2 regions of the Zhihengliuella alba genome follow, and region 2 is predicted to be linked to the other one. Evidence: riboswitches for the same ligand, from Rfam matches in the RefSeq annotation. Region 2 holds a riboswitch; the other holds the start of a gene.
The links. A riboswitch is a leader RNA that binds a small molecule or an ion and turns the genes downstream of it on or off. The one in region 2 is predicted to bind S-adenosylmethionine.

Region 1 (3,957 bases), on a different contig from region 2:
CGCCTCGATGTCCGGTCGGCCTACGGGAACATTCGCGTCCTCGGGCTCATCGGCCCGTCCACCCTGGTGACCGCCTACGGCGACATCGCTGCCGGCGACGTCGCCGAGCTGGAGGCCAAGACCTCGCATGGAGAGATCGCGGTAGAGCGCGCCAGCGGCACCAGCCGCCTGTCCGCCAGCAGCGTCCGCGTGGGCGAGGTCTACGGCGACACGACCGCCAAGGCCTCGCACGGCAACGTCTCGCTCGGGATGGTCATGGGCGAGGCGCAGGCCGTCAGCGGTTACGGCAACATCGACGTCCGCACGCTCATGGGCCGGCTCCAGGCGCGCTCGGCGCACGGGCGCATCCGCATCGACGACGCCGTCCACGGCGCCGCCGGCCTCGACGTCGGCTACGGAGACATCGAAGTCGGAATCCGGGAGGGCAGCCTGACCTGGCTCGACCTCGACTCCAAGCAAGGCGCGGTGCGGAACGAGCTGCAGCCTTCCACCGCGTCCCGGGACGGCGCCGCGCAGACCGTGGGAGAGGACCCCGGGGACGCCGAGTCGGATGACCGGCTCGAGATCGTCGCCCGCACCACGTATGGAAGCGTCCGCGCCTATCGCGCGGCCGTCCTCTAGGAGACGCCATGACCAGCACAGCCCTCGGCACGGATCTCGCCTTCGAGGTCCGTGGCCTCCGCAAGAGCTACGGCGGCACCCCGGTCCTCGACGGCGTCGACCTCGCCGTCGAGCGGGGAACCGTCCTCGCGCTGCTCGGCCCCAACGGCGCCGGCAAGACGACCGCGGTCCAGATCCTCTCGACGCTCATCCCGGCCGACTCCGGCAGCGCACTGGTCGGCGGTCACTCGGTGGCCGAGCAGCCCGGCCGAGTACGGGCGACCATCGGTGTCACCGGCCAGTTCTCCGCCGTCGACGAGCTCCTCAGCGGCGCCGAGAACCTGCGGCTCATGGCGAGACTCCGCCATGTCGCCCGGCGCGAGGCCGAGGGTCTCGTGAGCGGGCTGCTGCGCCGCTTCGACCTCGTCGAGGTGGCGCAGCGTCCCGCCTCGACGTACTCGGGCGGCATGCGCCGTCGGCTGGATCTGGCCATGACGCTCGTCGGAGACCCGCAGATCATCTTCCTCGACGAGCCGACCACGGGGCTCGACCCGCGCAGCCGCAATGCCATGTGGCAGGTGGTCCGGGAACTCGTCGCCACCGGCGTCACCGTCCTGCTGACCACGCAGTACCTCGAGGAGGCCGACCAGCTGGCCGACCGGATCGCGGTGCTGGACGGCGGACGGATCGTCGCCGAGGGGACGCCCGCGGAACTGAAGGCGATGGTGGGCGAGGAGCAACTGCGTCTGCGGTTCCAGACCGGGCAGGACGCCTCCGCGGCCCACCGGATCCTGGCCGGCAGGCCCGGCGCCGACCTCTCGCTCCCGGACGCCGGGCACGAGCTGAGGGTCCCGCTCACCGCGGGCCCCGGCGAGATCCGCGACGTGCTGAACCTCCTCGCGACCGTCGGTCTCGAGCCGGCGGAGGTGGGGACGGCCTCCCCGGATCTCGACGACGTCTTCCTCGCCCTCACCGGCTCGTCCGCCTCGTCCGCCTCGTCCACCCAGGAGTCCTCATGACCACCGCCAGCATCTCGCCGCGTCTCGGTGCCGCCGACCACGTGCGCCGCTCCATGTCCGACGTCGTGACGCTCACCGGGCGCGGACTGCGGCGGCTCGTCCGCTACCCCTCGATGATCGTCATGATGATCGGGCTCCCGGTGGTCTTCCTCCTGATGTTCGTCTACGTCTTCGGCGGCATGCTCGGAGCGCAGCTCGGCACCGGTGGAGGCACCGGGGCGTACCTGCAGTACGTGGTCCCGGGCATCATCCTGATGGCGATCGGCTCCGGGGGAGCCGGCACCGCCATCTACATCGCGATGGACATGCGCCAGGGCATCGCCGCGCGGCTGGCGACGATGGACGTTCCGCGCGCCGCCATCCTCACCGCGCACGCGATCGTCAGCGTGGTGCAGGCACTGCTCGCCACCGTCGCCGTCGGGGCCGTCGCCGTGTTTCTCGGCTTCCGACCCGCCGGGGGAGTGCCGGGCGTGCTCGCAGCCCTCGGGGCGGTCGCGCTCATCGCGTTCGCCATCACGTGGCTCTGCCTGGCTCTCGGGATCATCTCCGACACGATCGAGACCGCCAGCAACCTGCCGATGCCGCTGGCCTTCCTGCCCTTCCTCAGCAGCGGCTTCGTGCCGACCGAGTCCATGCCCGCATGGCTCGGCGCCGTGGCGGAGTACCAGCCGTTCACCCGGTTCACCGAGACCGTCCGGAGCCTCCTGATGGGGACCGACGCCGGCCCCTACGGCTGGCAGACGCTGCTCTGGTGCGGTGTCATCACGGCGGTGGGCGCCGCCTGGGCGCTGACGCGCTACTCGGCCAGCCAGACCCGGAGCTGAGGACAGAATGTGACGCCGTGAGCCGCTCGCTGTTTGTCAGAATGCGTCGGACTGTGGCGCAATGTAGACGACTAACCATCCAGAGCGGCTGAGAGATCTGGCTCGACGACGCCGCAGCAACCCCCGACCCGAACGCGACCCACCCCGGCTCGCGCGGCAACGGGAAGGTGCTACCGCCAGGACCGATGGAGGGAGATCTCTCATGACCGACGTTGCCAGCGAGCCCCGGCACCTCATCAAGCTCACGCCCGGGACACCGGTGGGCGACCACTACGACTACCTCGCCGGAGTGTTCCGTCCGGTCTTCGCCCGTATCGCCGAGGGGGCCCGCCAGCGCGACGCCGAGCGGCAGCTCCCGATCGAGCAGGTCGGCTGGCTCAACGCGGCCCGCTTCGGCGCCCTGCGCATCCCGCAGGAGCACGGCGGCTTCGGCGCTTCCCTGCTCGACACGTTCCGCCTGCTCATCGAGCTCGCCGAGGCGGACTCGCAGGTCGCGCACCTGCTGCGGGCCCACATCGCGTTCGTCGAGCAGATCCAGATGCACCCGGACCCCGCCGTCCGGGAGAAGTGGATCAACCGCGTCGTCGCCGGGCAGATCGTCGGCAACGCCTACACCGAGCGCGGCGGCAACGCCCTGGGCACCTGGAACACGGCGATCAGCGCCACCCCGTACGGCGTCTTCGTCTCCGGGACCAAGTACTACTGCACCGGCACGATCTTCGCCGACTGGACCGTGGTGGCCGCCACCCACCCGCAGCGCCCGGGCCGCCACCTCGCCGTCGTCTCCACGCAGCACAGCGGCGTGAAGATGTACGACGACTGGGACGGGTTCGGCCAGCAGCTCACCGGCACCGGGTCCACCGAGTTCGACACGGTCCCGGTCGACACCCTGATCGTGCCCGTGGACCAGTTCGAGCACGTCGAGTCCACGGTCTTCCAGCTGGTGCTGCTCGCGGTGCAGGCCGGCATCGCGCGGGCCGTCCTGGCCGATGCCCGGCTCGCCGTGCAGGCGCGCACCCGCAACTTCACCACGGGCACCGGCGTGCCGCTGCGTGACGAGCCGCAGGTGCTGCAGCTGATCGGCGAGATCTCCGGCCAGGTCCTCGCCACCGAGTCGATCGTGCTCGCAGCGGTCGGAGAGGTCGAGGCACTGCTGGCCGACGAGGGACTCAGCGAGGACGAGCGCCACCTGGTCTGCGAGCTCACGGCGAATCGCGCCCACACGGCCGTGCAGCCGCTGGTGCTCGCCGCCGCCTCCAAGATGTTCGACGGGCTCGGCGCCTCGTCCACCTCGACCAGCTGCAACTTCGACCGGCACTGGCGCAACGCCCGCACCATCGCCACCCACAACCCGGCCATCTACCGTGCCCGGATCGTGGGCGACTACGAGGTCAACGGGCGGGCCCCGGTGACGCACGACTCCGCCGGGGACGTCCCGGAGTCCTACGCCTGACCGGCGCGTCACAGAACGTCATGTGCGCTTCACAAGCTGTCATGTGACGGGCCCCGGGTCG
Region 2 (26,613 bases):
CACAGGACCTCGGGCACGAGCGGACGTTCATGCAGGCAGTGCGGGACGCCGTGCCGTCCGGGGCGCAGACCTTCTGGGACATGACGATCGCCGCCTACTGGGGCTGGTCCTGCTGGGACGCCCGGGCCGGCGCGTTCCACTCCGCCCAGGGCGCCGGCGGCCTCGGCTACGGATTCCCGGGCGCCCTCGGGGGCGCTGTCGGGCTCGCGGCGACGGACCGGACCGAGCGCGTGCTCGCCGTCTCCGGCGACGGCTCCGCCATGTACTCGATCGCCGAGCTGGCCACCGCCCGCCAGCACGGCGCGGCCGTGACCTGGCTGATCGTCGACGACGGCGGCTACGGCATCCTCCGCGAGTACATGACGGACGCGTTCGGCCAGGCCACGGCGACCGAGCTCGCCCGCCCCGACTTCGCGGCCCTCGCCGAGTCCTTCGGCGTGCCCGCCCGCACGGTCGAGGCAGCCGAGGTCGGCTCCGCGCTCGAGTGGGCGTGGGCGCAGGACGGCCCGAACGTCGTCGTCGTCCGCACGCTCCTGCGCATGTTCGCGCCCACCCACCTGGAGGAGGCGCAGCCGGAGGACGCGGCCGCCGCGTCGTAGGCTGGGAGCGGACCACCAGCCGCCCCAGACAAGGAGCATCCATGCGCGCCGCCATCATCCACGCCCCCGGAGACATCCGCGTGGAGGACCGCCCGGAACCGCAGCCGATCCGCCCGACCGACGCCGTCGTCCGGGTCAGCGCGTCCTGCGTCTGCGGCTCGGACCTGTGGCCCTACCGCGGCGTCCGGGCGGTGGACGAGCCGCGGCCGATCGGCCACGAGTTCGTCGGCCGCGTCACGGCCGTCGGGGACGAGGTGCGCGCGGTGACCGTGGGCGACTTCGTCGTCACGCCCTGGAAGAACAGCTGCGGGGACTGCATCAACTGCCGCAACGGGGTCCTCGTCGCGTGCGAGCACGCCGCGGGCTGGGGCTGGAGCGACGAGCACGGCGATCCGGTCGAGGGCGGCCAGGGCGAGGCCGTGCGCGTCCCCAACGCCGACGGCACCCTCGTCCCCGTCCCGCAGTTCCGCGCCGAGGACCCCGACGAGTCGACCCTCAAGTCCCTGCTGGCGCTCACCGACGTGATGGGCACCGGGCACCACGCGGCCGTCTGCGCCGGGGTCGGACCCGGCCGGAGCGTCGTCGTCGTGGGCGACGGCGCCGTCGGCCTCTGCGCGGTCCTCGCCGCCAAGCGCCTCGGCGCGGAGCGGATCATCGTGATGTCGCGGTACGAGGACCGGGCCGCGCTGGCCCGCGAGTTCGGCGCCACCGACGTGGGTCCCCGAGCGCGGAGCCGACGGGGCAGCCCGGGTCCGGGAGCTCCTGGGCGGCCGGCTCGCCGACTGCGTCCTGGAGTGCGTGGGCACCAAGGAGTCCATGGAGCAGGCGCTGCGCTCGACGCGGCCGGGCGGCGCCCTCGGGTTCGTGGGCGTGCCCGCCGGCGGGGCCGAGATCCCCGCGGGCGTGCTCTTCGCCAAGAACATCGCCGTCTCCGGCGGGGCGGCGTCCACGCGCCTGTACATCCCGGAGCTGCTCGAGGACGTCCTCGCCGGGACGATCGACCCCGGCCGGGTCTTCGACGCCGTCCTGCCCCTCGAGGACGCCGCCGAGGCCTACCGCGCCATGGACGAGCGCCGCTCCATCAAGGTCATGCTCCGGCCGTAGGACCGGGGCGGCCGGGGGATCCGTCAGTCGTTCAGCAGGTCGCGGATGTCATCCGCGGAGAGCACCGAGCCGAAGCCGTCGCCCTCGTCCATGACGGAGGAGATCAGCCGGCGCTTCGCGTCCTGGAGTGCCACGACCTTGTCCTCGATCGTGTCCTTGGCGACCATGCGGTAGACCATGACGCTGCGGGTCTGCCCGATGCGGTGGGCACGGTCCACGGCCTGCGACTCGGCGGCCGGGTTCCACCAGGGGTCCAGCAGGAAGCAGTAGTCGGCCTCGGTGAGGTTCAGCCCGAAGCCGCCCGCCTTCAGCGAGATGAGGAAGACGGGGGCCTGACCCTCCTTGAACTGGGCGATGACCTCCGGCCGGTTGCGCGTGGAGCCGTCCAGGTAGACGTAGGGGACCTCCTCGGCCTCGAGCCGGTCCGCCGCCTTCTTCAGGAAGGACGTGAACTGGCTGAACACGAGGGCCCGGTGCCCCTCCGCGAGGACGTCCTCCAGCTGCTCGAACAGCATGTCGAGCTTGGAGCTGGCGACGCCGTCGTACTCCGGGTCCACCAGGGAGGCGTCCAGCGCCAGCATCCGCAGCAGCGTCAGCGACTGGAAGATCGTGAACCGGTTCTTGTCCATGTCGTCCACGAGCCGCAGGATCTTCTGGCGCTCGCGCTGCAGGTGCGTGTCGTAGACCTTCCGGTGCTTCGGCGCCAGCTCCACGTGCAGCACCTGCTCCTGCTTCGGCGGCAGGTCCGTCACCACGGCGTCCTTGGTGCGTCGCAGCATGAACGGCCGGACGCGGCGGCGGAGCCGTTCGCGCGGCTCGTCCAGACCCTGCCGCTCGATCGGCCGCTGGTAGTGCTCGGCGAAGCGCAGCGCGGACGGGAAGAGCCCGGGGGAGACGATCGCGAAGATCGACCACAGCTCCATGAGGTTGTTCTCCATGGGCGTGCCCGTGATCGCGAGCTTGAAACGCGCGTTCAGGTCCCGGGCGGCGTGGTGGGCCTTGGTCGCCTTGTTCTTCACGAACTGCGCCTCGTCCAGGATCAGGCCGGCCCAGGTCTGTTCCTGGTAGGCAGCGTCGTCCAGCCGGAAGAGCGTGTAGGAGGTAATGACGACGTCGTTCTCCGCGGCCAGCTGCCGCAGCTTCACCCGGGCGCGGGGCTGGGTGTCGGTGACGGTGGCGATCTTGAGGTCGGGCGCGAACTTGCGGGCCTCGTCGGCCCAGTTCCCGACCACCGACGTGGGCGCGACCACGAGGAACGCGCCCGGGAGGTTCGCGTCGGCGGCGGTGGTGCTCGCGGTGACCTCGGTGCGCTCGCCCTGTCCGTCCGGGCCCGCCGCGGCCCACGCCTGCTTGGCGTGGAGCATCAGCGCCAGGGTCTGCAGGGTCTTGCCCAGGCCCATGTCGTCGGCGAGGACGCCGCCGAGGCCGTTCTGCCAGAGGGTGGACAGCCAGCGGAAGCCGTCCACCTGGTAGGGCCGCAGGGAGGCGTTCAGGCCGGCGGGCAGGTCCAGGGGCCCGGTCTCGGCGAAGTTCAGGAGGGACCCGACGCCGGCGTACCAGGAGTCCGGGCCCGCGGTACTGGCCGCCAGCGCGTCCAGCTCCTCCCAGAGCGAGGCCTGGTAGCGGGTGATGCGCAGCTCGTCCGACTTGCGGTCCGCCAGCTGGGACGCCTCGGCGACCAGCGCGCGCAGCTTGTCGAACAGCGGGTGCTCCAGGGAGAAGTACGTCCGGTCCGGCATGAGCATCCGCGCCTGGCCCCGCGAGAGCGCGCGGAGCACGTCGGCGAACGGCATGCTCAGCTCGCCGACCCGGATCATCAGCCCGAGGTCGAACCAGTCGCGCTTGTCCGACTCCACGGTGGTGACCGTCAGCTCCGGGGACTCCGTTAGCTCCGTGAACTCCGGCGGCTCGCCGTGGGTGCGCACCTCCGTGTCCTCGAGCGTCTCGAGCGCCGGCAGGACCCGGCGCATGAAGTCCACCGTGTCGAGCCCCTTGAGCGTGCGGGGGACCAGGACGTTCCCCGCCAGCGGAGTGTCGGCGAGGGCGGCGAGCGCGGCGTCCTCGAGGCGCTGCTCCACCTCGGTGTCGCGGGTCTCCGCGTCCACCGTGGTGCCGGCGTAGTCGAAGGACCAGTTCAGGGACGCCTTGTCCTCGCCGGTGTAGTCCACGTCCAGGACCAGGCGGGGCGGCTCGATCCGGGGCAGCAGCACTTCCGGGTCGGTGCTGGAGACCGAGACGCGGCGGCCCAGGCGCGGGTACACGCGCTTCATGAACTCGTCCACGTCGCCCGCCGGGATGTCGATCCGCTCGGGGGACCGCAGCATTTCCTGCTCGGCGGGGTTGAGCCGGTGGTCGGTCGGCGCGATGGTCAGCGCCGCGCCGCGCAGCGCGTAGACGCCGTGGTCGCCGATGGCGCCCATCGGGCGGTTGGACGCGACGGCGAGCGACTCGCCGTTGAGCTCCAGATGCGGCGAGAGTCCGAGCCCGCCGTCGTTCCCGGCACCGCTGTTCCCGGCACTGCCCTTCCCGGCACCGGCGGTGCCGGCTCCCTCCGCGGTGGCCCCGGAGCGTTCGACGGCGAGCGTCACCCGGGCGGGCGGATCGATCCGGACCGTCTCGACGGGGGAGAGACCGAGGAAGCGGATGCCCAGCCCGGCGGCCTCCTCCAGCAGGGTCCAGAGCAGCGGGGAGGAGAAGTCGTCCAGGTAGATCCAGTCGTTGTCCTCGCCGAAGTACAGCTGGCCGTTGGCGCGGTAGAGCGGGACGAACTGGCAGAACCACCGGTGCTGCTCCTCGTCGAGGTTCAGCCCGTAGGTCTTGAAGCTGATGGTATTCCAGCGCAGGTTGCCGCGGACCCAGCGCCCGTTGCCGGAGCGGACCATCGGACGCACGCCGAGGCGGAACCGGCGGGTGGGACGCTGGCGTCCGGCGCCCGAGCCGGGCGCCCAGCCGCGGTGGGCGGAGAGCTGGCTGTCCTGCACGTCGAACTGCAGGGCGAGCGGCTGGACTGGGTCCGGTGCGTCGTCGCCGCCGCGCGGGCGGGGCGAGGCCTTCGCGCGGGTCGGCTTCGCCGCGGTGCCGGCGCTGAGGAGGGTGCTCAGGCTTTGGTGCCACCCCGGGGCGGGCTCTGGCTCCCGGTAGACCACGTCCTTGGCCTGCAGGTGCAGCGTGTTGGAGAGGATCATCAGCGCCGCCGCGTGCTTGCACGCGGTCCCGACGGGGCAGCTGCACCACGAGTCCGCGATGGCCCAGGCGCCCTTCTTGTCGACCAGGCGGACCGTGGTCGAGTACGGCTCGCGCTCCGTGCCCTGGACGCGGCCGGAGAGCTCGGCGGCCCCGGGGTCCCAGGCCAGCTGGGAGATGTGCTCCGACGAGGCGTAGCCCTTCCCGCGCGTGAAGGCGGCGCCTCCGACGACGCGGAGGATCTCGCGGGCATCGATCAGCGGGAACTGCGGGCCGGTCATCCGCACATCTTTTCACGCCGCGTGCTGGCAGGCGAATCGGCCCCTGTCCGGGCCGCCGGATCCGGCTGTCGGCACGGCCGTCGGGACGGTCGTCGGGATGGCCGCCGGGATCCCGACGGGGCCTCCGGGCGGGCCCGGCGACACGGAGCTTCGTGGAGTGGTTCGACGGCGCTTACGATCAGGGAAGTCCGGCCTCCTCGCGGAGCATGACCACGATGGCGTGCGCGAGGCGTCCGCTACCTGATCGAGCACCCACGAGTCCGTCGAGCGCACCGGCGCCCGACACGCAGAGGCAGGCAACAGATGACCACCAGCATCAAGCACTTCATCAACGGCCAGGAGACCCCCGGGTCCGGGGGAGCCACCCAGCCGGTCTACAACCCGGCGACCGGTCAGGTCTCCGCGGAACTCCACCTGGCCGGGCAGGAGGACCTCGACGCGACCGTCGCCGCGGCCCGCACGGCCGCCGACGCCTGGGCCGAGGCATCGATCGCCAAGCGCACCGCAGTCCTGTTCAAGTTCCGCGAGCTGCTCGCGGCCAGCCGCGACGAGCTCGCGGCGATCGTCACCAGCGAGCACGGGAAGGTGCTCTCCGACGCGGCCGGCGAGGTCGGCCGCGGACTCGAGGTCGTCGAGTACGCCTGCGGCGTCTCCCAGTCGCTGAAGGGCGAGTTCTCGGACCAGGTCGCCACCGGCATCGACGTCCACTCGTTCCGCCAGCCCGTCGGCGTCGTCGCCGGCATCACGCCCTTCAACTTCCCGGTCATGGTTCCCCTGTGGATGGCGCCCGTCGCGATCGCCACCGGAAACGCCTTCATCCTCAAACCCAGCGAGCGGGACCCGTCGGCATCGGTCTTCATCGCCCGGCTGTGGAAGCAGGCCGGCCTGCCGGATGGCGTGTTCAGCGTCCTGCACGGCGGCAAGGAGACCGTCGACGGCCTGCTGACGCATCCGGACGTGGACGCGATCTCGTTCGTCGGCTCCACCCCGATCGCCAAGTACGTCCACGAGACGGCCACCGCGCACGGCAAGCGCGTCCAGGCCCTGGGCGGAGCCAAGAACCACGCCGTCGTCATGCCCGACGCCGACATGGACGTCGCGGCGGACCACCTGACGGCGGCCGCGTTCGGATCGGCGGGGCAGCGCTGCATGGCGATCTCCGTGGCCGTGGCGGTCGGCGAGGCCGGCGACCTGGTCGTGGACAAGCTGATCCAGCGCGCCAACGACGTCAAGGTGGCCGAGGGCACCGTGCCGGACGCGGACATGGGCCCGGTCATCACGCCGCAGTCCAAGGCCCGCATCCAGAGGATCGTCGGCGAGGCCGAGCAGGACGGCGCCGCCATCCTCGTCGACGGCCGCGACCTGGTCGTCCAGGACCACGAGGATGGATTCTTCGTCGGCCCGACCCTCGTGGACCGCGTCACGAGCGAGATGAGCGCCTACACCGAGGAGATCTTCGGCCCCGTCCTCGTGCTCGTGCGCGTCGACACCCTCGAGGAGGCGATCGAGCTCGTGAACGCCAACCCGTACGGGAACGGCACGGCGATCTTCACCTCCTCCGGCTACGCCGCCCGCACCTACACGCGCCGCATCCACGTCGGCATGGTGGGCGTCAACGTGCCGCTGCCGGTCCCGGTGGCCTGGCACTCCTTCGGCGGCTGGAAGGACTCGCTGTTCGGCGACCACCACATCTACGGCCCGGACGGCGTCCGCTTCTACACCCGAGGCAAGGCGGTGACGACTCGCTGGCCGGAGGTCTCCGAGGCCTCCGGAGCCTCGTTCGCCTTCCCGTCCTCGGGCAAGCACTGACGAGTCGCCCGAGCGGCGGCGCTCCTAGACGACCGTGGTGCCGAAAAGGAGGCCGAGCACGTAGGTCACGGCGGCCGCGCCCCATCCGATGGCGAGCTGCCGCAGCGCCCGCCGCAGCGGCGGAGCGCCTGAGAGGAGCCCGACGACCGCGCCGGTGCACAGCAGGGCGATGCCCACGAGCGCCACGGACAGCACCAGGGCGGCGACCCCCGTCATCCCGAACAGGTACGGCAGGATCGGGATCAGCGCCCCGGAGGCGAAGAAGCAGAAGCTCGACGCGGAGGCACCCACGGCGGAGCCCATCGTGTCCTCGTGGTCCTCGGCCGGGCGTTCGTCCTCCGGCCTGAAGGAACGGGACGGGTCGCAGTCGCAGGCGAAGTAGCCCATGCGCTCCGCCGCGCGGTGCTCGGCGGCCTCCTCGGTCATGCCGCGGGCCTTGTAGACCAGGACCAGCTCGTTGTGGTCCAGGTCCAGGTGGGGCGCGGCCGAGAGCGTCACCTGGGTCGGCTGCGAGGCGCTCACCAACTCGCGCTGCGACCGGACGGACACGAACTCGCCGGCCGCCATCGACAGGGCGCCGGCGAGCAGGCCGGCGACACCGGAGACCAGGACCAGGCCGCTGCCCACTCCCGTGGCCCCGATGCCCATGACCAGGGCCAGGTTGGAGACCAGGCCGTCGTTCGCGCCGAAGACGGCGGCCCGGAAGTTGCCGGAGAGGCGGCGCCGGCCGGCGGTCGCGAGCGCCCGGACCACTTCCTCGTGGACCATCTCGTCCGCGGCCATCTGCCGGGAGGCGTCGGTGTCGGCGGTGTAGGGGGAGCTCCCCTCGGCGCGCTGGGCCAGCGCGAGCACGAAGACGGAGCCGAAGTGCTGGGCGAAGAAGCGCAGCAGGGCACGGCGCGGCGACGGCGCGGTGGCCCGGGCGGCGTCGTCGCCGAGGAGGTCGATCCAGTGCTGCTCGTGCCGCTGCTCGGCCTCGGCCAGCCCGAGCAGGATCATCCGCTCCTCGCCCGTGCGCTTCTCGGCGAGCGTCTCGTAGACGGCCCGCTCCGCCCGCTCATCGGCCAGATAGCGACGCCAGCGGCGCAGCTGGGCGGGTGTGGGGGACGCTTCTGCGTTGCGGTGCGGAGTCATCACCGGAAAGTATAGAGCCCGCCGTCCGGCAGGACCCTCCCCGGTGACAGCGGATATCGTCCACGAGGACGACGGCGCTCGCCGGTCTCCCGCCTAAGCTGGACGCAGCAGCACCGCAGGAGGCGAGCACCACCATGAGCCAGAACGACGACGGCCGACGACCGGCCTGGGAGAACCCCTGGGACCGCCCGCACCATCAGGGCCCGACCGACCCGAACGCGCCGTCGGCCTGGGAGCAGCCGGGCCCAGTACCGGGGCAGCCGGACCCGCGGACGATGCCGCCGGGCGGCGATCCGCGCGATGGCCGGCCCGCCCCTGCCGCACCGGGCTACGGCCCCGGCGGACCGTACGGCTCAGGAGGAGGCTACGGGGGCGGCTATCCCGGGCCTCCCGGGCCGCCGAGAGCCACCGGCCTGACCATCACCGCCCTGGTCCTGGGCATCGTCGCGGTGGTGGTCTCCGTGGTGCCCGTGGTGCACTTCCTGGCGTTCGTGATCGGCCTGGCGGCCGTCGTCCTCGGCATCGTCGGGCTGGCCCGCCGGCAGCCCCGCCGGGGCTTGTCCATCGCCGGCATCGTCACCGGCGTCTTCGCCCTGCTGTTCGCCACCCTGTGGACGATCGCCTCCGTGGCACTCTTCGGCTGGGTCTCCGACTCGATGGGGGAGACGGCCGAGTTCCGGTTCGAGGCCATCGCCGAGGGGCCGGCCACCGCCACCTACACGCTGACCCTGGAGGACGTCACCACCGTCCCGGTCGGCCCGGAGTCCCCCTGGTCCGAGGACGTGCAGGCCAACCCGCTGTTCGGCACCATCACCGTGGAGAGCGACGAGGGCAGCGGCCGCGTGGGCTGCCGGATCCTCGACGCGGAGGGGACGGTCGTCGACGAGGAGTTCGGCAGCGGACCCGGCGCCAGCGCCGAGTGCCACGTCACGGACTTCTGACCGGCTCGACGTCCTTGCCGCGGTAGCCGGCCCGGCGGCGGGTATCCATGATCCGGCGGACGGCGGCCAGCGCCGTCGCCGCATCGGTGCCCGGCGCATGCGCCAGGTACGTCGGCGCCTCGTGGGCCCGGCGCCCCAGGACGCCGGGCGCGGCCGGCGACGCGTCGTCGTCGTACCGGAAGGGCACGTAGGTGCCCCCGGCCTGCGCCACGATGAACGCCCCCGCCGCGACGTCCCAGGGATTCGTGTCGAAGCCCAGCGTGATGTCGGCCCAGCCGGCGGCCACGTGGGCCAGCTCCAGCGCGCCGGACACCTTGCGGCGGACGGTCGCGTACGTGGTGACGAGCTCGGCGAAGGCGTCCAGCGCCGCGCCGCCGTCCACCTCGATCGCCTCGGCCGAGGGATAGTCCGTCATGACGGAAGCCGCGTGCTCCTCCTCCGCCCCGGCGGGGGCCAGGGGCACACCGTTGCGGAACGCCCCCGTGGCGTCGGCGGCGAAGAGGTCCCCGGCGACCGGGTCGTAGACGACCCCGGCGACCACGGCGTCCTCGACCACCGCTGCGATCGAGACGCAGAAGAACGCGACCCCGTGGGCGAAGTTGCTGGTCCCGTCCACCGGGTCGATGATCCACTCGACCCGTCCGGAGCCGTGCGCGCCGCCCTCCTCGCCGCGGAACCGGCTGTCGGGGACGGCCGCCGCGAGGGACTCGACGATCCGCGTCTCGCTCGCGCGGTCGAACTCCGTGACCAGATCGTGGTGGTTGCGCTTGCTGGTGGCCGTCATCGCGGAGCGGAAGGCCCCGCGGAGCAGGTCGCCCACACCGGTCGCGGCGGACTCGGCGGCGGCGCGGAGGCGGCGGGATTCGTCGTCGGACACGGGCAGGAGGGCGGGGGAGGGTTCGGAGTCGGCCACGCCACCAGCCTAGCGACTGCCCCGTCCCGCCCGGTCCCCGGCCACCGGCGGGACGGGCGCCGAGGAGCGTGCGGCGGAGCGCGCGGTGGAGTGTGCGGTGGAGCGTGCGCGGGGAGGGCCGGCGATTCGGCGCGCGAGCCCGGGGGCGTGCGAGACTGATCCCATGCCCGCACCGAAAAAGCACCCGGGGGTCCAGCTCGAGGACGCCTGGCACGCCTACCGCGAGCGCGCGTCGCGTGCGCGCGGCCACCTGCCCACGGTGACGCCGTTCCGGGGGTACGGCGCCACCGCCGACCCGACCTCGGAGAACGACGCCGAGGCGTCGGGCTGGGTGCGCGTGCTCGCGCGCGTGGTCCTCGCCAAGCCCGGGATCTTCACCAACGGCCTGCGGCACTCGAAGATGGTGGCCGACGGGATCCGCGGCTGGCGCAACTTCATCTCCCCGCCGATCCCGTACGCCGAGGTCGAGGCGCGCGTGGGCGGCCGCGTCTTCCACGTCGACGCCGACCGCGGCGGGGTCCTGGACGTCCGGCTCGCGATCGACCTCGAGCCGGGGTGGCACGAGGTGGTGCTCACCGCCGAGGGGTCCGAGCCGTCCACCGTCGACGTCTTCGTCGTCGACGCGTCCTCCGACTTCGGGATCGTCTGCGACGTCGACGACACCGTGGTCGTCACGGCCCTCCCGCGGCCGCTGCTGGCGGCGTGGAACTCGTTCGTGCTCTCCGAGCACGCCCGCCTGGCTACGCCCGGCATGGCCGTGATGATGGAGCGACTCGCCACGACCTGGCCCGGCTCCCCGGTCATCTACGTCTCCACCGGCGCCTGGAACGCGGCGGCGACGCTCACCCGGTTCCTCACCCGGAACCTCTACCCGACCGGGCCGCTGCTGCTCACCGACTGGGGGCCCACCGAGGGCCGGTGGTTCCGGTCCGGCCTGCAGCACAAGGTGGACGAGCTCCGCCGCCTGGCCCGCGAGTTCCCGCACGTGAAATGGCTGCTCATCGGCGACGACGGCCAGCACGACCCGGAGATCTACGCGGAGTTCGCCAGCCGCCACCCCGGCCACGTCCGCGCGATCGTCATCCGCCAGCTCACCCCGTCGGAGGCCGTGCTCGCCGGGGGCCGCTCCTTCCACACCGTCCACGCCACCCCCGGGGTCCCGTGGGTGTACGGGCCGGACGGGGCCACCATCGCCAAGCAGCTCCGCGACCTCGGCCTCCTCGAGGAGGCCGAGGGTGAGTAGCGAGGCGGCCTCCCCGCCCGCCGGCGGCCGCGTCCCGGTCCGCGTGCCGATGCGCTGGGCCGACATGGACGCCTACGGGCACATCAACAACGTCAACATCGTCCGGATGATGGAGGAGGCCCGCATCGCGGCCTTCGGCGTCCCGGGCGGGACCGGCAGGCCCGTCAGCCAGCCCCGGGTGGACCTCTTCGCCAACGTCCCCGAGGGGACGCAGGTCCTCGTCGTGGAGCACCGCGTGCGCTACACGCGGCCGCTGGAGTACCGCAACGTCCCGGCGGAGGTGGACGTGTGGATCTCCAGTCCCAAGGCCGCCAGCTTCGACGTCAGCTACGAGTTCCGTGACGCCGTGGACGGGACCGTCTGCGTGCGCGCGCTGACCACGCTGGCGTTCTTCTCCACCGCCGATCAGCGGCTGATGAGACTGCCCGGGGAGCACCGGTCCGCGCTCGCGGCCTTCGTGGGACCGCCCGCCGTCGGATAGTCCTCCGGCGGCGGCCCGGACTTCTCCACCCCGGCGCCGAGTGCTGCGCCGGGTGCTGCGTGGCATGCGTCGAGGGGCGCCGCGGCCAGGCTCAGGGCCCGCCGGACGATCTCCCGGTGCAGCCCCCGCGCGCGGACCGCGATCTCCGGGCCGATCAGGACGCCGAGGTCGGCGTTCCAGAGGCAGCCCCGGCCGAGCGGCAGGAACCGGGCCACCGCGGCGGCGTCGTGGTGGTGCGCCTCGAACGGGGCGCCGGAGGCCGGCTGCACGGTGAACCTCCCCGTCCGGCGGTCGGCGCTCGTCACCGTGGCGGGCAGCCACTCTCGACGGTCGGCCTCGAGGACGGAGACGATCTGGGTGGTGCTGAGCGCGTGGCCGGGGGCGGGGTGCGCGCACACGGCGCCGCGGTCGGCGAAGACGACGGTCACGGGGTTTCCCTTTCGTTGCTCTTGCCCGCGCGCGTCTGCGCGGGGCCGCTTCGTCATCCGAACCACCCGTGAGACCGCCGCGAGGCGCTCTGTGAGCATGGGGTTGGTGCGCGGCCGGGTCGGAGCCCGTCGTTGGCCGCATCTCGTGAAGCTGCCCCCATCCTACAGCGGCCGCTCGGCGCGCGGGCAAGCCCTGGCACGGGAGCGATCCCGGGCCGGCGACGGTTTGCGATTCATTCCGAGTTAGGAGAGCCTAAGAACTGAGGCCCGGTCGAGTTCCCCGGGCCCGCCGACGAAGGAGTGACCGATGTCCGACGCCCGTCCAGCCCGCGGACCCAAGCCCCAGGTGGTCCTGGAGGTCCTGCGCAGCGAGCGGATCGGCGGCCACATGGTCCGGCTCACGCTCGGCGGGGAGGGCTTCGCGGCCTTCCAGGACAAGGAGGCCACCGACAAGTACGTCAAGCTCCTCTTCGCCGATCCCGAGCTCGGGCTGACCCCGCCGTACAACCTCGAGGAGCTGGCCAAGGCCCTCCCGCCGGAGCGGATGCCGGTCCGGCGCACCTACACCGTGCACGACGTCGACCACGACGCGCAGACGCTGCAGATCGATTTCGTCGTCCACGGCGACCAGGGCCTCGCCGGGCCGTGGGCCGAGCGCGCCCAGCCGGGCGACGTCGTGTGCTTCGCCGGACCCGGCGGGATGTACCTCCCGGACCCCGCCGCGGACTGGCACCTGATCGGCGGCGACGAGTCCGCGCTGCCGGCGATCTCGGCGACGCTGGCCGCGCTGCCGGCGGATGCCCGCGGCCTGGTCTGGGTGGAGGTCGTCGACGCCGCCGACGAGGTCCCGCTGCAGGCGCCGGAGGGCGTCGAGGTCCGTTGGGTCCACCGCGGCGGCCCGTTCGCCCCGGAGTCGACGCGTCTGGCGGCCGCGATCCAGGACGGGCCGTGGCTCGACGGGGACGTGCAGGTCTTCGTCCACGGCGAGCGGGAGATGATCAAGGCGGTCCGTCGTTACCTCACGGACGTCCGCGGGGTGCCCCGCACCCGGATGTCGCTCTCGCCGTACTGGGCGTACGGCCGGGTCGAGGACGTGTTCCAGGCGGAGAAGCGCGAGCCGATTGGCCAGATCTTCCCGGAGAACCAGCCGCTCCCGGGCAACTGACGCGCCGCGGCGGCGCGGCCGCCCCCAGCACGGGATCCACCGCCGGACCGCTCCCGCGTCAGCGTCCCTGCATCAGTTCCCCCGCCCCGGCGCCCCGGCGTCGGTTCCCCCGGCCTCGAGGCGCAGGAACGCGCCGAGCTCGGCCATGGACGCCGGGCTGGACGGCAGGAAGTCCGTCAGCCGGGGCGAGCGGACGATGACCGCCCTCCACATGCCGCGCGAGACCGCGACATTGAGCCGGTTGCGGTTCAGGAGGAAGTCCATCCCGCGCGGGGCCTCCTCGGGCGAGGAGACGGCCAGGGACAGGATGACGACCGGCGCTTCCTGGCCCTGGAACTTGTCCACCGTGCCAACCCGCACCCGGCGCAGACCAGCGGCGTCGAGCGCCTCCCGCAGCAAGTGCACCTGCGCGTTGTACGCGGCCACGATGAGGACCTGCTCCTCGCCCAGCGGCTCGGGCGCCGAAGTCGGACCGGCGCCCGGACTCGGACCGGCGCCCGGGGCGGGACTGGCCTCCGGGGCGGGGCGGAGGCCGTCCGGATCGTGCCACGGGGTCCCGAGATGCCGGCGGACCTGCTCGACGGTCGCGGCCGCCTCCTCCGGCGAGGACGTGGTGCAGCCCGCGTGGTCCACCAGGACGGTCTCGACGCCCGCCGGGAACCCCTCGAGCCGTCGACGGGACGCCGCCGGGGCGGACTCCAGCTCCCCGGCGTAGCTCAGCCGCGACACCGGGCGGCACAGGTCCGGGTGCATCCGCCAGGTGTCGGCGAGGAAGTAGCCGAACTGCGGCGGCAGCGTGGCATGGCCGGCGGAGAGCCAGCCCAGGGCCGACTCGTCGACCGGGGCCGGGTGCTGGCCCTGCGATACCTGGGGCAGCTGCTGCGGGTCGCCGAGGAGGAGCAGGTTCCTGGCCGCCCGTCCGACGGCGAGGGTGTTGGCCAGGGAGAACTGCCCGGCCTCGTCGATGACCAGGAGGTCCAGCCCCTGCCGGGGGACCCGGCGCCCGGTCATCGTCCACGCGGTGCCGCCGACGAGGCAGCCGCCGGGCTCCGCCAGCAGGTCCTCGAGGGCGTCGTCGGTGACGTGGCGCCAGGGCGGCGGGCCGGAGTCGGCGCCGGCCTTGGGCTTCTTGGCGACGCGGTCGGCGGGGACGCCGGCCTCCACGGCGCGGGCCAGCAGGCCGTCGACGGTGACGTGGCCCTGCGCCACGACGCCCACCTTCCACCCGTCGCGGACGAGCCGTTCGATGACGCGGGCACCCACGTAGGTCTTGCCGGTCCCGGGCGGACCCTGGACCGCCAGGTAGGAACCGTCGAGCCGGCGCACCGCCTCCGTCACGGCTCCCGCGTAGTCGTGGCCCGTGGACGTCTCCTGCGCCCGGGGGAGGGCGACGCCGTCACGCAGCCGGGGGCGGGCACGGGTCAGGAGGTCCATCCCGGCGCTGGCGGGCAGGGAGGGCAGCGCCGCGCCGACCTGCTGCGCCACCTCGGAGAGCGCCTGCTCGATCGAGGCGGTGTTGATCGGCCGGTCCGGCGTCAGCGCCAGCGGGAGGTCGGTGTATCCCTCGGCCCCGGCCCTGGCGCGCTCGGTGCAGACCAGCGTGATCCGTCCGTCCGGGTGCGGATGCACCTCGTCCACGGCGAGGCCGAAGTGCCCGGCGCGTCGCGACTCCGCTGGTGCGCCCCCGTGCCGCGGGCCCGTGGCGTGGCCCGGGGCCGCCGCGCCCTGCGGCTGCCGGTCCAGGAGCTGCTCGGGGGCCGGCGCCCCGTAGAGGGCGAACCAGTTCGAGCCGGGGCCCAGGACGGTGCCCTCGCCGGGTCGCCCGGTCAGCCGCAGCCGCCGCTGGAAGGTGCGCTTGCGCGGCGGCTTCTCCCAGTCGAGCTCGACCTCGCCGTGCTCGACGACGATCACGTCCCGGGTGTCCCGCCAGTCCTCGAGGCTTCCCTCGAGGCGGTCGTAGTGGGCCCACCAGAACTGCTTCCGCTCGCGCCGGTGGTAGGCCGTGGCCGCGGCCGTGAGGGCCACGGCCCGCTGCTGCGGCGTCTGCGCGGCGGCCTCGGGGAGCGCGGCGAGGTACTCGGCGAGCCGGGTCTCCTCGGCGCTCGGCTCCTCCTGCACCGGTCCTGCCTCCGGCTCCCCGGACGCCTCCGCGCGGGAGGGGTCCTCGCGGTCGCTGCCGTCGGCGTGGGCGGGGTCCGGTCCGAGGTCGAGCCGCCGGGCCGGATGCCGCCGGCCCAGCTCGAGGAGCCAGTCGCGCAGCCGGAGGGTGGAGAGGCAGTCGTACCGGTTGTAGTCCGCGATGCTGTCGAGCACGGAGGCGGCCTGGCCGTCGTCGCCGGCGTCGCGCGCCGCGCAGAAGGCGGCGTACGCGACCACGGAGGCGCCGGCATCGGTCACGTCCCCGGCGCGGTGCTCATCGCCCATGTAGAACGGCTCGAGCTTCTTGATCGAGTAGGAGCTGGAGCTGATCCGCAACGAGTCGCGGACCGTCTCGAAGAGGTCCACGAGCAACCCGGTGCGCAGCCAGTCGTCGACGATTTCCTCCGCGGCGCCGTGGCGGGTGGACAGGTGGCGCAGCGCCGTCTTCTCGTACGGCGCGTAGTGGTAGATGCGCAGGTCCGGCCAACGACGCCGGCGCTCCTCGACGTAGTCGACGAACGCGAGGAAGGCGGCGCGCTCCTGCCCGCGGCTGTGCGCCCAGAACGGCCGGAACACGGGCGCCCCGGAATCGTGCTCCACGACGCCGAAGAGGTACTCGAGACCCCAGGAGCCGTCCGCCGGGTCCTGCCAGAGCGGGTCGCCCTCGAAGTCGAAGAAGATGTCCCCGGCGCACGGCTCCGGGAGCGCATCGAGCCGATGGCGCTCCAGGACCCGGAAGCGGAGGGACGCGTCCCCGGGGGCCCGGCCGTGCCCGGCCTCGAGACCGCACTGCATGCGGGCCTGGTCCCGCAGGCGGGCGAGGGCGCCGGGGGAGACGCGCAGCCCGGCCGTGCGGGCGGCCTCGTCCGTCAGCTCGGCGAGCTCGCGCACCGTCCGCACGCCGACGGCGCGCAGCCGGGCGCGGGTGGAGAGCGTCATCCGGGAGACGAGCAGTACGTCGTCTCGCTCCCGGGCCTGCCCGGCGCAGTAGTCGCAGCGTCCGCAGACGAGCAGGCCGGACTGCTCCCAGTCGACGGGTCCGGTCGCGGCGCGGTGCGCCTCGACGAGGGCGAGGAAGCGCCGGCGCCGCTCCCGCAGGACGGGGATGAGCTCCTGGACCGGGTGGCGCGACTGCTGCCCGGTCCCGAGGACCAGCACGGCGTCGTCGGCCGGCTCGAGGCCCAGCCCCTGCAACTGCTCGGCGTAGGCGGCGATCTGCAGCAGCGCCGTCGGCTTGGCGTGCCGGGCGAGCTTGGTGTCCCAGACGGCGTAGCGGCCATCCGGCTCGCGGACCAGGAAGTCTGCGAAGCCGACGAAGCCGTCCTTCCAGAAGGTGGCCTGGAAGACGACGTCGGCCCCGCACCGCAGGGCGTCCTCCGTCGCCCGCCGCCGCTCCGCCAGGACGTCCGGGGACGTCTCCCCGGCGGCGGCCAATTCCAGGACGCCGCGGCCGGAGTCCGGGTCCCAGCGGCCGAAGCGGTCGACGAGCTCGTCGAGGACGCGCCGCTCGTGGGCGTCGCCGAGCCGCGCAGCGCGCTCGAGCATCTCGTCCGGGTCGACGTCCGGGGCCGGGCGCCGGCCGAGCCGGTCGTCGAGCTTGACCAGCGTCTGGTACTCGCACTGGCTCGCGGTGACCAGGTCGCTCGCGGAGTAGACGAGGTCGCCGCCCGGCTCCTGCAGGTACATCCGGGACGGCTTTACTTCCGGCGCTTCTTCGCCGACGCCGGCCGGTCCTGCCGGCGGGGTCCGCCGAGGACGAGTGAGGCCAGCGCGGTGACGCCGGTGACGGTGAAGACCGCCGGCCAGGCGCCGATGCGCTTCGCCAGCGGGTGGGACAGGCCGAACGACGCCACATACACGGCGGTGAGCAGCGTGGCCCGAGCGGTGCCGGCGTCGTTCCTCCAGACGGTGAAGGCGGCCGCGCCGCAGGCGGCCAGGACGGTGCCGCCGGCCTGGCGGTTGCCGGTGTCGCGGGCGACCTTGTAGCCGAGCAGCAGGCCGGCCTTGGCGAGGCCGGTGGAGACGATGCGGGACATGGTGGCTCCTGTGGGTCGGGGATCGGAGGTCGGTGATCCGACTGTCCGTCTCAGCATAGGGGCGTGCCCCGCGGATATGGGACGGCGTCAAGGAGCGTCGTGTTGCGCCAACGTCGAGGGGCTCGCGTTAGGCTGAGATGCACCGCACAGAACGTGGCACAGCAACCGGGAGCATGCGGCCGAACCGTCGTGGGACGGGGCCGGGAGGGGCACTATGAGCGAGCGCAGCACGGGCGAGGGCTTTCACGACCGGTCGGCTTTCGGGCCGGGGCCGGCCGAGCCGCAGGATTCGACGGAGGCGGTGCTGCCCACGGTCGACGCCGGCTGGCTCCGCGTGGGCGGGCGCACCCATGCCATGACGCTGCCGTCCTTCGACGTCAACGTCGGGCTCGTCATCGGCGACGAGCGCGCGCTCCTCGTGGACACCGGCTCCGGCCCGGCCGACGCTGCACGGATCCACGCAGCCATCCGGGAGGTCACGGACCTGCCCCTCGTGGTGGTCAACACGCACGCCCACGCGGACCACTTCTTCGGCAACGCCTACTTCGCGGCCCAGGGCGTCGAGGAGTTCTGGGCCCACGCCGGCGCGGCGGCGGCCATGGAGGCCGCAGGCGAGTCCCAGCGGGCGCTGGTGCGCACGGCGGACCCGGCCATGGCGGCCGCCGACGGCGAGCACACCGGACTGCACCTGCCCACGGACCTCGTCCGCGACGAGCCGGTGGACATCGACCTCGGCGGGCACACCGTGACGCTGTTCCACCTCGGGCCGGGGCACACGGACGGAGACCTGCTCGTCGGCTCGGACCGCGTCCTGTTCGCCGGCGACCTCGTCGAGGAGGGCGGGCACCCCAGCTTCGAGGACTCCTACCCGTACGAGTGGCGCCGGACCCTGGGCAAGATCATCGCCATCGACGAGCTGTACTCGGAGATCATCCCCGGCCACGGGCGGGTGGTGGACCCGGACTTCGTCCGGTCGCAGCTGAAGAACCTGCGCCAGGCCATCCGGACGTGCACCACGGCCATCCACGAGGCCTCCGTGGACTACACCAAGGCCGTACCGGTCCTGCCGTACGGTCCGGTCCAGTCGCGGCACCTGATCATCCGGCTCAAGGCGACCGAGCCGGGCAACGTCGTCCCGCAGCAGTAGGCGCGCCGGACGGGTGGGTGCGGCGGAGAGCTTCGGGCTGCGCGACCTCGGCCTGAAGGTCTACGGCCCCTCCCTCCTCTACGCGGTGGGCCTCGGCGCCATCACCCCGGTGGTCGCGCTCACCGCGCGCGAGCTGGGAGCGTCCGTGGCCACCGCGGCGCTCGTGGTCACGCTGATCGGCGTCGGATCGCTGATCACCAACGTGCCTGCGGCGCTGCTGACGGCGCGGTTCGGGGAGCGGCTCTCGATGATCGCGGCAGCGGGCGTGGCCGCGCTCGGCATGGTGCTCGCGCTGCTGGCGGACGACGTCGCGCTGCTCGCCGGGGCCATCCTCCTGGTGGGGATGGCCGGCGCCGTCTTCAACCTGGCCCGCCAGAGCTATCTCGCGGAGGCCGTCCCCGCCTACTTCCGGGCGCGGGCCATGTCCACGCTCGGCGGCACCATCCGCATCGGCGCGTTCGCCGGCCCGTTCCTGGGCGCCGCCGTGATGTCCTTCGCCGGGCTCGACGGCGCCTACTGGTTCGGGCTCGCCGCGATGCTCGCCGCCGCCGGCGTCGGGTTCCTCGTGCCGGAGCTCCCGGTCCCCGTCGCGCCCGGCCCGGCCCCGCGGCCGGACGGCGTCCCCCGTGAGGCGGGGGCAAGCGGCCAGGCCGCCGACCCGCTGGCAGCCGACGCCGGCGGGCCCGGCCGGACGACCATGCGCGCGATCGGGGTGCGCTACTGGCGGACCTTCGCGACGGTCGGGACCGGCGTGGTCATCCTCTCGGCCATCCGCGCCTCGCGCCAGGTCGTCATCCCGCTCTGGGCGGACCAGCTGGGACTCGACGCGTCGACGGCGTCGCTGGTCTACGGGGTCTCCGGTGCGCTGGACGTCCTGGTCTTCTACCCGGCCGGCCGGCTGGCCGACCGCAGGGGCCACGTCTGGGCCGGGGTGCCGTGCGTGTTCTTCCTCAGCGCCTCGCTGGCCCTCATGCCCCTCGCGCACGACGTGACGACGCTGATGGGGATCGGCGCGCTCATGGGCCTGGCGAACGGGATGGGGACCGGGATCGTCATGACCCTGGGCGCCGAGTACGCCCCGCCGGACGCCCGGCCGCAGTTCCTGGGGCTGTGGCGCCTGTTCGCCGACACCGGGATGATGGCCGGGCCGATCGTGCTCTCGGCGGTCGCCTCCGCGGCGTCGCTGGCGACCGGCATGTGGGTGCTGGCCGGAGCCGGCCTCGTGGGGACCGGGGTGTTCGCCTGGTACCTGCCGCTATACCAGCACGGGCGGCGCGGCCGGCCCCGGTGAGCCGGTCGGCTCGGCCAGCCCCGGTGAGCCGGTCGGCCCGGGCGACCCGGGTGGCTCAGTGCCGGTGCCGGATCCGGCTCTGCAGCATGTAGACGGTGTTCGTCAGTGCGAAGACGAGGAGGGCCGCGCTGCCGATCGCGAGGACGCCCCCGAGCAGGAAGCCGAGCAGCTGCTGCGGGTCGTCGTCCCCCTGCGTGCTCGGGAGGAACGCGAGCAGGCCGGCGGAGGCACCGAGGGCCAGCAGGCCGGGCGCCCACAGCAGCACGGACCAGAGGCGCGAGGCCGCCCAGAACCGGCGCGGGTGCCAGCGGTTCCAGCGCGGCGCCGCCACGGAGAGGCACCAGCCGGTCAGCAGGGCCCAGGCGGCGGCGATCAGGTAGGCCCCGACGATGTCCGCTGGCCGGTGCCAGCCGAGCACCAGCGTCGCCATCCCCGCCACCGCCGAGAACGCGCCGCCGAGCAGCGCCACGAGAGGCCGCCAGCGCGGCGTCACCACCGCGTACACCGCGAACATCGAGGCGGCGGCGAGCGTGGTGTGGCCGGAGGGGAACGAGTTGACGGTGGCCTCCGAGATGCCCATGTCCGGCCGGGCCAGCAGCTCGTGCTTCAGCAGCTGGGTGGTCAGCAGCGCGCCGCCCGTGCCCAGCAGGGTGATCAGCGGCGCGGTCACGGACCGGTGGACGATCGCCGAGGTCACCAGCGCGATCGCACCGAGCACGGCGGAGATCCGGGGCAGCTCGCCCAGCAGCGCCAGGGCCGGCAGCCGGGCCTCGTCACGCGCGGCGAGGAACACGTTGGCGCCGCGCAGCGCGTCGTCGTCCACCTGCTGGCCCATCGGCGTCAGCACGAACAGCCAGAAGGCCGCGCAGAAGGTGGCGGCCAGCAGCAGCAGGGCGACGATCCAGCCGACCGGCCAGAGCACCCGCTGTCCATCGCGCCCGCCCCTGCGGACACCGTCACCCGTGTGAGTCATCGCCCCCAGCTTGCCACGGTGCCGGTCTAAAGTGACGTATATGCCCGTGCCGAATCCATCACCCCTGCCGCCGCTGGAGGAGGTCCTCGCCGCGCTGCATGTGGTGCGCCTGCCGCTGACCGTGCGCTTCCGCGGCGTCACCGAGCGGGAGGCCGTGATCCTCGCCGGACCCCGCGAGCACGCCGAGTTCTCCCCCTTCCTCGAGTACGGCGACGCCGAGGCGGCCGCCTGGCTGCGCTGCGCCCTCGAGGCCGGCTGGCACGGGTTCCCGGATCCGCTGCGCACGGAGATCCCGGTCAACGCGACCGTCCCCGCCGTGGCCCCGGACGCCGTCGAGTCCGTCCTCGCGCGCTACGGCCCCGGCGGGCCGCACACCGTGAAGGTCAAGGTCGCCGAGCGGGGGCAGACCCTGCACGACGACGTCGCGCGCCTGGCCGAGGTCCGCCGCCTGGCGCCGTCGGCGGCCCTGCGCGTGGACGCCAACGGAGGCTGGGGCCACGACGAGGCGCTGACCGCGCTCGAGGCCCTCGCCGGCTTCGGGCTCCAGTACGCCGAGCAGCCCGTTCCCGGGGTCGTGCCGCTGGCCGAGTTGCGCGCCGAGCTCGTCCGGCGCGGCCTGCCCGTGCCGATCGCCGCGGACGAGGCCGTGCGCAAGGAGGCCGACCCTCTCGCCGTGGCCCGGCTCGGAGCCGCGGACGTGATCGTCATCAAGGCCCAGCCGCTCGGGGGAGTGCGGGCGGCGCTGGACATCGTCGCGGCCGCGGGCCTGCCCGCCGTCGTCAGCTCCGCCCTGGACACGTCGGTGGGCACCCGCGTGGGCGCGGCCCTGGCCGCCGCGCTGCCCGCGCTGCCCTACGCCTGCGGCCTCGGGACCGTCGCCCTCTTCGGGGAGGACGTCACCGCGGACCGCTACGTCCCCCGCAACGGGTCCCTGGACCTGCGCCGGATCGCCGCCGACCCGGAGCTGCTGCAGCGGCACCGGGCGCCGGCGGAGCGCCGCGCATGGTGGGCCGAGCGCGTACGCCGCTGCCATGAACGCCTGGTTAACGCGGCTTCGCCCGCAGTTCAGGCGGATGCTCCGAAGTAGTTGCTTGAAGCTGGAAGCGTGAGGGCCGGAAAAGTCCACCCCAAGCGAAAGACGGACGATGACTCCTCGCAACATGCTCCAGCTCCTCCCGATGGCCGGGCACACCCGCGGCAACCGCTCCGCCGCGACCTGCCACTTCAAGTGCGGCGACGCCTGTGCCAAGGACGTCTGCAACACCAGTGACAACTCCTACTTCCGCGACATCGCCGACCAGGCCCTGTCCCGCCGTGCGGCCCTCGGCCTCGGCGGCGTGGCCGCAGCCGCAGTCGTGGTCGGCCAGCAGCTCGCCTCCGCGCCGTCCGCGGCCGCGGACAACGGCGGATTCGGCAAGGGAGGCGGCAAGCTGCCGTTCCAGGCCATCGCTCCGGTCGAGCGGACCGTCGACGCGGTGACAGTGCCCGAGGGGTACGACTGGGCGCCGGTCATTCGCTGGGGCGATCCGCTGTTCTCCTCCGCCGGGGACTTCGACGCCTCGAACCAGTCCGCCGAGGACCAGAAGCAGCGCTTCGGCTACAACTGCGACTACCTCAACATCCTCGCCGACCGCGGCAACGGGACCACCGGTGTCCTCGTCGCCAACCACGAGTACACCAACGAGAACGTCATGTTCGACCCGGCCTGGCTCGAGGCCAACCCCGACGAGGCCCGCCTCACGGCCATGGCCGCGCACGGCTTCTCCGTCGTGGAGGTCCGCCGCGACAAAGCAGGCCAGGCGTGGAAGCCGGTGGTCGACGGCAAGCGCAATCGCCGCATCCACATGCACACCGAGTTCGCGGTCGACGGGCCGGCCGCCGGCTCCGACCTGCTCAAGACCAAGGACGACCCGACCGGCACGGTGGTCTGGGGCATGAACAACAACTGCGCCGGCGGCACCACCCCCTGGGGCACGGTCGTCACGGGCGAGGAGAACTTCAACCAGTACTACGTCGGCCGCGGCACCCCCGAGGAGGCGCGCTACGGGATCAGCACCGAGCCGAGCAGCCGCGGCTGGGAACTGACGGAGGAGCGCTTCGACGCGAAGAACGCCGGCTACGAGAACGAGGCCAACCGCTTCGGCTACATCGTCGAGATCGACCCGCACGATCCGGAGTCGACCCCCGTCAAGCACACCGCGCTGGGCCGGTTCAAGCACGAGGGCGCCAACGTCACGATCGCCGCCGACGGCCGCGCGGTCGCCTACATGGGCGACGACGAGCGGTTCGACTACATCTACAAGTTCGTCTCCAGGAACAAGTACCGCGAGGGCGATCGCGAGCACAACAAGACGCTGCTCTCCGAGGGCGACCTCTACGTCGCGAAGTTCAACGCCACCAGCGCCGCCGAGATCGACGGCTCCGGCAAGGTCCCGTCCGACGGCGCCTTCGACGGCTCCGGCGAATGGCTGCCGCTCCTGGTCCGCGGAACCTCCCGCGTGCCCGGCATGAGCGTCGAGGAGGTCCTCGTCTACACGCGCCTGGCCGGCGACAAGGTCGGCGCCACGAAGATGGACCGCCCGGAAGACGTCGACGTGAACCCGGCCACCGGCAAGGTCTACGCGGCGCTGACCAACAACACCCGCCGCGGCACCGACGGCAACGCGCTCGCCGACGAGGCGAACCCGCGCTCGCGCAATCGCGACGGCCACGTCCTCGAGCTCACCGAGCGCAACGGCGACGCGGCGTCGCTGACCTTCGGCTGGAACATCCTCCTGGTCGCCGGCGACCCCTCCGTCGACACGACGACCTACTTCTCCGGCTACCCCGCGGACAAGGTCTCGCCGATCTCCTGCCCGGACAACGTCGCCTTCGACTCGGTCGGCAACCTGTGGATCTCCACGGACGGGCAGCCGGGCACCATCGGCTACGCCGACGCCCTGCACAAGGTCACGCTGACCGGCGACGAGCGCGGCCGCGTCCAGCAGTTCCTCGCCGTCCCCAACGGCGCGGAGACGTGCGGCCCCGTCATCCACGACCGCGAGAACTCGGTGTTCGTCTCCATCCAGCACCCGGGTGACGACGGCACCTGGGACGAGCCGACGTCGTTCTTCCCGGACTACGTGGAGTCGCGGGCGACGGCCGGCCGGGGCGAGTTCTTCGGCCCCCGCCCGTCCGTCATCCAGGTCTTCCGGACCACCGGGAACAACGGCAACGGCAAGGGCCGCGGCCCCAAGAAGTAGGCCGCGGGGCGCGGGCGCTGCACCGGTCCGCAGCGCGCGCCGGGAACAGGCTCTGGCCAGGCGCGGGGCGCGCGGGGGCGGCGCGCGGCCCGTCCTAGGATGGACCGTATGACGACCGGAGCACCGAACCCCGATCCCCGCGAACCGGGCTCACGCGAACTGGGCTCGTGCGAACTGGGCTCGCTCGAGGTGGCCCGCCTCCTGCTCGATGCACTCGTCGAGGAGGGGGTGGGCCACCTCCTGCTGTCTCCGGGCTCGCGCAGCGCTCCGCTGGCGTACGCGGCGGCGGAGGCCGAGGCCGCCGGCCGGCTCGCCGTCCACGTGCGCATCGACGAGCGCGACGCCGGTTTCACGGCCCTCGGCCTGTCCCTCGCCACCGGTGCGCCCGTGGCGGTGGCGACGACGTCCGGTACCGCCGTCGGCGAGCTGCTCCCCGCCGTGATGGAGGCCGACCACGCCGGGGTGCCGCTGCTAGTCCTCTCGGCCGACCGGCCCGCCGAGCTGCACGGGACTGGGGCGAACCAGACCACCCGCCAAGCGGGGATCTTCGGCACGCACGTGCGGGCCGAGGCCGGCGTCGCCGCCGGGACGGACCCCCGGGGCCCGCTGGGACATGCCCTGGCGGCGCTCGCCGGGCAGGGCGCCCGCGGCGTGGGACCGGTGCACGTCAACGTCGAGTTCCGCGACCCGCTCGTCCCGGACGACGGCGACAGTCTCGCCGGGGCCTGGAGGGAGCCGGCTGCCGTCGGGGCCGGCAGAACAGGGGGCGACGCCGGGGCCCCGGCAAGCGCGCTCGGCGCTCGCGACGCCGCGCAGCGACCCACGCCCGCGCCCGTCCCCCCGGCCGCGCCCGCCGCCCCGGCCGTGCCCGCGCCCACGACCTCGGGCCTGGCGCGGCGGCGCACCGTGGTCGTCGCCGGCCACGGTGCCGGCGAGGAGGCGGAGCGGTTCGCGCGCGCCCTGGACCTGCCGCTGCTCGCCGAGCCCAGCTCCAACGCCAGATTCGGGCCCAACGCGATCGGGCCCTACCGGGTCCTCCTCGGTCACTTCGCGGGGCACGCCGACGCGCCTGCGCCGCCGGGGGAGCGGATCGAGCGGGTCGTCGTCTTCGGCCGGCCGACCCTGAGCCGTCCGGTCGCCCGCCTGCTCGCCGATGCGCGGATCCCCTCCGCCCTCTACCTCCCCGAGGCCGTCGCCTGGTTCGAGCCCGGCCGCCGCCGCGAGGCCGTGATCGCCGACCTCGACGAGCTCGCCGCCTTCGCGGGCGCGGGGCCCGAGTGGTGGCTGGACGCGTGGCGCAGCGCCGGGGAGCTGGCCGGGGCCGCCGTCGAGCGAGTGCTCGCGGGCGAGCGCCGCGACGGCCTCACTGGGCCCGACGCCGCCCGCGCCGTCTGGGAGTCGGCGCCCGAGCAGCTGGTGATCGGATCATCGAACGCGATCCGCGACGCCGACCTCTTGGCGGTCCCGGACACCGGCGCCGGGACGGCGGGCCGGCGCGTCTTCGCGAACCGGGGGCTCGCCGGCATCGACGGGACCGTCGCCACGGCCACCGGGATCGCCGCCGCAGCGCCGGCCGGGGACCGCACCTGCCTGCTGGTCGGCGACGTGACCTTCCTGCACGACGTCGGCGGGCTGCTCCTCGGCGACGGTGAGCCCGAGCCGCGGCTCGACGTCGTGGTCCTCAACGACTCCGGCGGGGCGATCTTCTCGACGCTCGAGCACGGCCGGGTCGCCGCCGGCGGCGCCTACGGAGACGCCGTGGAGCGCCTCTTCGGCACGCCGCACCGGGTCCGTCTCGGCGCGCTCGCCGAGGCCTACGGGCTCGACTACGTCCGCGTCGCCACCCTGGAGGAGCTCCGGGCGGCCCTCGCCGCGCCGCCGGAGCGGCCGCGCCGCCTCATCGACGTGATCCTGCTCCGGGACCGGGTGGCCGGGCGCCACCGGCTGATCGCCGAAGAGCTGGGCGCCGTGCTCGGCTGAGACGTGCCCGCCAACGGCGACGGCGCCCGTCCCCGGCTCCGGCGTGGAGCGAGGGACGGGCGCCGTCGGCGTCCGCGATGGGCCAGCGGGTTACTCGTCGACCTCGACGTGCGTGGGATCCAGGACGCGCTTGAGGAAGTCCTGGGTCCGCGGCTGCTGCGGGTTGCCGATGACCTCCTCGGAGGTGCCCTCCTCGACCACGACGCCGCCGTCCATGAAGACCACCCGGTCGGCCACGTCGCGGGCGAAGGCCATCTCGTGGGTCACCACCAGCATGGTCATGCCGTCGCGCGCGAGGTTGCGCATGATGGACAGGACCTCGCCGACGGTCTCCGGGTCCAGGGCCGAGGTCGGCTCGTCGAAGAGCATCAGGCTCGGATCCATGGACAGGGCACGGGCGATCGCCACGCGCTGCTGCTGCCCGCCCGAGAGCTGGGCGGGGTAGCGGCTCGCGAACTTGCCGAGGCCGACCTTCTCCAGGTTCCGCTGGGCGACCTGGTCGGCTTCGGCCTTGCTTCGCTTGA

Region 1: linked by a shared signal. The riboswitch ahead of ABD784_RS11790 (acyl-CoA dehydrogenase family protein) and the one ahead of ABD784_RS05450 (hypothetical protein) in region 2 are both predicted to bind S-adenosylmethionine.

The regions. Positions count from the first base shown of each region.
Region 1 covers NZ_BAABCJ010000006.1:57,482-61,438, reverse strand. Annotated here, with positions in the region: gene ABD784_RS11805 (DUF4097 family beta strand repeat-containing protein) at 1-621, shown strand, start outside; gene ABD784_RS11800 (ATP-binding cassette domain-containing protein) at 630-1,619, shown strand; gene ABD784_RS11795 (ABC transporter permease) at 1,616-2,443, shown strand; SAM riboswitch class I at 2,516-2,635, shown strand; gene ABD784_RS11790 (acyl-CoA dehydrogenase family protein) at 2,646-3,896, shown strand.
Region 2 covers NZ_BAABCJ010000001.1:1,177,991-1,204,603, reverse strand. Annotated here, with positions in the region: gene ABD784_RS05495 (thiamine pyrophosphate-binding protein) at 1-599, shown strand, start outside; partial or broken gene ABD784_RS05490 (zinc-dependent alcohol dehydrogenase family protein) at 641-1,703, shown strand; gene ABD784_RS05485 (DEAD/DEAH box helicase) at 1,727-5,167, opposite strand; gene ABD784_RS05480 (CoA-acylating methylmalonate-semialdehyde dehydrogenase) at 5,471-6,976, shown strand; gene ABD784_RS05475 (VIT1/CCC1 transporter family protein) at 7,001-8,110, opposite strand; gene ABD784_RS05470 (DUF4190 domain-containing protein) at 8,245-9,051, shown strand; gene ABD784_RS05465 (inositol monophosphatase family protein) at 9,038-9,964, opposite strand; gene ABD784_RS05460 (App1 family protein) at 10,128-11,207, shown strand; gene ABD784_RS05455 (acyl-CoA thioesterase) at 11,257-11,688, shown strand; gene ABD784_RS05450 (hypothetical protein) at 11,613-12,116, opposite strand; SAM riboswitch class IV at 12,129-12,267, opposite strand; gene ABD784_RS05445 (siderophore-interacting protein) at 12,424-13,281, shown strand; gene ABD784_RS05440 (TM0106 family RecB-like putative nuclease) at 13,354-17,106, opposite strand; gene ABD784_RS05435 (hypothetical protein) at 17,118-17,456, opposite strand; gene ABD784_RS05430 (MBL fold metallo-hydrolase) at 17,671-18,603, shown strand; gene ABD784_RS05425 (MFS transporter) at 18,617-19,894, shown strand; gene ABD784_RS05420 (phosphatase PAP2 family protein) at 19,950-20,867, opposite strand; gene ABD784_RS05415 (o-succinylbenzoate synthase) at 20,908-21,954, shown strand; gene ABD784_RS05410 (PhoX family protein) at 22,013-24,109, shown strand; gene menD (2-succinyl-5-enolpyruvyl-6-hydroxy-3-cyclohexene-1-carboxylic-acid synthase) at 24,218-26,089, shown strand; gene ABD784_RS05400 (amino acid ABC transporter ATP-binding protein) at 26,180-26,613, opposite strand, start outside.